DNA from 2 places in the Clostridium sp. C1 genome. Region 2 is predicted to be linked to the other one. Evidence: predicted binding sites of a transcription regulator. Region 2 holds the regulator's gene; the other holds the start of a gene.

Region 1 (2,212 bases), 1.5 Mb from region 2:
GAATTTGACGTTTTGATAAACGACTATTCATATACATCCCACCTATATGGGTAATAAAAGGAAGGGTTAACACTTTCAGTGCACATCTTCCTAAAAAATGACTATATAATAATTTTAATAAACGATTTTGACTTTGATTGACTTTTAATTCCTGTCCTTGACGATTGACAACTCTCATAGCATTATCAATCCTGCACAAATCAATATACCAACAACTAACATGACCAAAATTCCTTTTAAACCAGGTTTTCTCACTTTAAAATTAATAACAAATGCCCATGCTGTGATAAACATAACCCATGCATATATACTATATGTCATTTCCACTGTCAAAAAATGTCTTAATAAATAGACAGCTGGAAAGATTAATGCTGCACTTGTGACAGGTAAACCTTGATAGTATTTTCTTTTTTCTGTGGTTTCTTTTTGTCGCATTTCTTCAACCACATTAAAATACCCTAATCTGCTAATTGCACAAAGTGCATAAAACGCAAAGATAAAAAACCATAGCCAAGTTACACCACACACAATAGAATCCATCATGGTATAACCAATAATAGCTGGAAATATACCAAAACTAAACATATCAGCTAATGAATCAATTTGTATTCCAAATTTTCTTTCTTCTTCTGTTCTGTCTTTCTTTGTACGTGCCACCATTCCATCAAAGGAATCAAATGCACCACTTAATAATAAGCAAATAAGTGCTCCATCAAAATTTCCTTTAAATGCTAAATGCGTTCCAAATAAAGCACTGATTAAACTTAAATAAGTTAATATGACAGTATAATTATAAAAACCAATCATATCTTTCTCCCACACTTTTTATTTTAACGGTTGTATTATAGCATACTTCTCCATGTTTTTATAGGACTTTTCTATAATAGAAGAAATTTCGTGAATTGTCTACAAAAAAAGAGTCCGATTTTTCGAACTCTTATGACATTAATCAATCATGATTGTGTTGTTGTTTTCAATAGCTTTCATATCCTGTTTTGGAATTGAAATTCTTAAAACACCATCTTCAAATTTTGCTTTAATATCACTCTGTGGAACACTTTCTCCTACATAGAAGCTTCGACTCATGCTTCCTGCATATCTTTCCTGTCGGATATATTGTCCATCTTTATTCTTTTCATCTTTATTCAAGTTCTTCTTAGCTGAGATTGTCAAATATCCTTGTTCAAATGTCAATTCCACATCCTCTTTCTTAAAGCCCGGAAGATCTACATCCAATTCATATGTTCCTTCTGTTTCTCTTACATCTGTTTTCATCATATTTCTTGAATGTTTTCCATATAATGGATTCTTCTTTCCAAAGAATTCCTTATCTAAATCATCAAACCAGTCATCAAATAAACTTTCTCCAAAAATACTAGGCATTAACATAAATATCACCTCTTGAATAACAATTCTAAGCATTGTTAGAGAATGAACAATGTTTGATATGAGAAGTAAGGATTGCCTTTTTTATTCTCTTTCCTTATTTCTATTTATATTATAGCCCTCTATTTTAGCAGAGTCAAGCATTGAGTGCTAAAAACATTTTTTCACACATTATGTCAACATATAATCATATGAATTTATTAAAAATCTGTATTTACAAGAGTTTATCTAATTCCATTAATAATCTTGATTTCATTATCCTTAATTCTTCATTTGTAGGACAGTTAGAATCATCATACATTTTTTGCATTGGATACCACCAGACAGGTCCCTTACCATTATTACCATATTTTCCTAAATCACCATTGACTCTTGGAAATAAATGCCAGTGAAGATGTGTATCTCCATTTCCTAATAATTCATAGTTCATTTTTTCTGCATTAAAAGCTTTAGAAACTGCTTCAGCTACAATAGACATTTCTTCTAAAAACTTCATTTTTTGCGTTGGTTCCAAATGAAATAATTCTGTTTTATGATCTTTATATAGAAATAAAGTATATCCCTTAAAATGCTGATGATCTCCAATAACCACATAACCAGTTTCAAGTTCTTTTACAAAATATGGATTTGTATCATCCTTTATCATTTTAATTCTGTCACAAATTAAACACATTTTAATCATCCCACCAAATTAGGATTTATCGTTTCTTCACAAGCCAATTATCATCTTGCGTTTTTCTTTCCGCATAGTAACCACATGGCATATCTTTAAGAACACCAACAGAATTGTCTAAATCGAACGCTTCTTTTAGAGATACCAGTCTTG
Region 2 (2,212 bases):
GTGAAGATATTGATGAACTGGTAAAGTTAAAGGTTGGACATGTGTCTTATTATTCATTGATTTTGGAAGATCATACGATTTTAAAAAATGAACATTATCAGCCATTAGATGATGAAGAAGATGCCAAGATATATGCATTGATTAGAGAAAGATTACAACAGCATGGCTATCATCAATATGAAGTGAGTAATTTTTATGCATATAAACCTTCATTACATAATCTTGTGTATTGGCATTATGAAGATTATGATGGGATTGGGGTTTCGGCACATTCTTTAAAAAATGGACACAGATATGAAAATACCAAATCATTGACTCGTTATTTAGAACATCATTATTTGGAAAATGATATCACTTTAACAAAGAGTGATCAGTTATTTGAAAAAATAATGATGGGACTGCGTTTGAATGAAGGTATATCTATTTCACACATCAATCAATTATATGGAATTGATTTTCAAAAGCGATATCATCATGTAATTGAAAAATATCAAAAGATGAATTTATTAGAAATAGATAATGGGTATTTAAAAACAACATCATTAGGGATCAATTATTTAAATAGTATATTAGTAGATTTTTTGGAAGATGAACAGACTTAGTCTGTTTTTCTTTATTTATTAGCACAAAAGTGTTGACAGTGCTAAAAAGATGAGTATAATGTAATTAGCACAGAGGTAAAAGGAGTGCTAAAGGAGGTTGAGATATGCTGACAGCTAGACAGTTACTGATTCTAAAATGTATAGTTGAGGAGTTCGTAGAAACGGCTGAACCAGTAGGATCAAAAACCTTGATGACGAAGTATCAGCTTCCTTATTCAAGTGCGACAATTAGAAATGAAATGTCATTTCTTGAAGAACATGGTTATCTTGAAAAGACACATACATCTTCGGGGCGTGTTCCTTCAACCAAAGGATATCGTTTTTATGTCGATACATTGATGCAGCCTAGTGTAGATGATGAAGTCAAGAATCAAGTGTCCACACTTTTAGGAAATCGTCATCGTTCGTTAAATGAGATTATTAAAGAAAGCTGTCAAATTTTAAGTCAGCTTACCCATTTAACAACAGTGGCTTTGGGTCCTAATGCCATTTATGAACATTTGCAGAATATTACACTTGTTCCATTATCAGAACATACTGTCACAGCAATTATTGTGACAGATAAAGGACATGTTGAAAATCGTAATTTCAATATTAAAAATAATGCCTATATGGAAGATTTAACAAGTTGTGTGAATGTCATGAATGAGTTATTAGATGGAACACCTATTAATCAAGTGGCTTTTCGATTAGAAAGAGATGTCAAACCTATATTGAGTGCAAGAATTAAAGAACATGAAGTTTTGTTTAATGCTTTTTTAGAGGCGTTTATGAAATTTGCAAACAATAATGTTTATTTCTCTGGTAAAGAAAATTTATTGTATCAGCCTGAATATAATGATGTGAATAAATTACGTCGTTTAGTCAGTGCTTTTGAAAATTCTCAATCATGGAAAAGTCTGGAACCAATCGCATTGGAAGATGGTGTCACAGTGAGAATTGGAAGTGATTCACCAATTCAGGATTTAAATGATGTATCAGTTATATCAGCTTCATTTAAAACAGGGAATGAGTCTAAAGGATCTATTTCAGTCATTGGGCCTACACGTATGCCTTATGAAAAAGTCGTTTCTTTAGTTGAGTATATTTCAAAGAGCTTGGAAGAAGTTCTAAGTAATCAAGAAGATGATGAATAGAGGTGAAATAATGGCAAAAGAAAAGGAAACTACACAGGAAGAAGTTAAAGAAGAACAGGAAGTTGTAGAGGAAACTCAAGAAAAGGAAGAACAAAAAGAAGAAAGCTTAGAAAATCAGATGAAAAAGCTGGAAGAAGAAGTGAATACTTGGAAAACGGATTATTATAAAGTTTTTGCGGATATGGAAAATTTGAAAAGACGTTTAGAAAAGGAACATCAAAATTCTTTAAAATTTATGATGCAGTCATTTATCGAAGAATTGCTTCCAGTTGTTGATAATTTTGAGCGTTCTTTAAATGTTCAAAATCCTAGTGAAGAAGTTCAGACATTTTTAAAAGGATATCAAATGATCTTTGATCAATTGATGGCTATTTTAAAGAAAAATGGTGTAGAAGTGATTGAAGCTCAGGGTAAAGAATTTGACCCTAATCTACATCAGGCAGTGATGACAACACAGGATGATCAATATGGTCA

What was found. The regulator HrcA, encoded in region 2, represses chaperone genes, less so after heat shock. The targets are predictions, from matches to a motif close to TGTTAGCACTCNNNNNNNNNGAGTGCTAACA.
Region 1: the regulator HrcA is predicted to act here: its motif matches at 1,512-1,542, upstream of KEC48_RS13660 (Hsp20/alpha crystallin family protein).

What each region holds. Positions count from the first base shown of each region.
Region 1 is NZ_CP073631.1:2,549,087-2,551,298, reverse strand. Features, by position in the region: gene KEC48_RS13670 (phosphatidylserine decarboxylase) at 1-178, opposite strand, end outside; gene KEC48_RS13665 (CDP-alcohol phosphatidyltransferase family protein) at 175-807, opposite strand; gene KEC48_RS13660 (Hsp20/alpha crystallin family protein) at 946-1,389, opposite strand; gene KEC48_RS13655 (HIT family protein) at 1,601-2,032, opposite strand; gene KEC48_RS13650 (hypothetical protein) at 2,085-2,212, opposite strand, start outside.
Region 2 is NZ_CP073631.1:1,009,652-1,011,863, reverse strand. Features, by position in the region: gene hemW (radical SAM family heme chaperone HemW) at 1-602, shown strand, start outside; gene hrcA (heat-inducible transcriptional repressor HrcA) at 707-1,738, shown strand; gene grpE (nucleotide exchange factor GrpE) at 1,749-2,212, shown strand, end outside.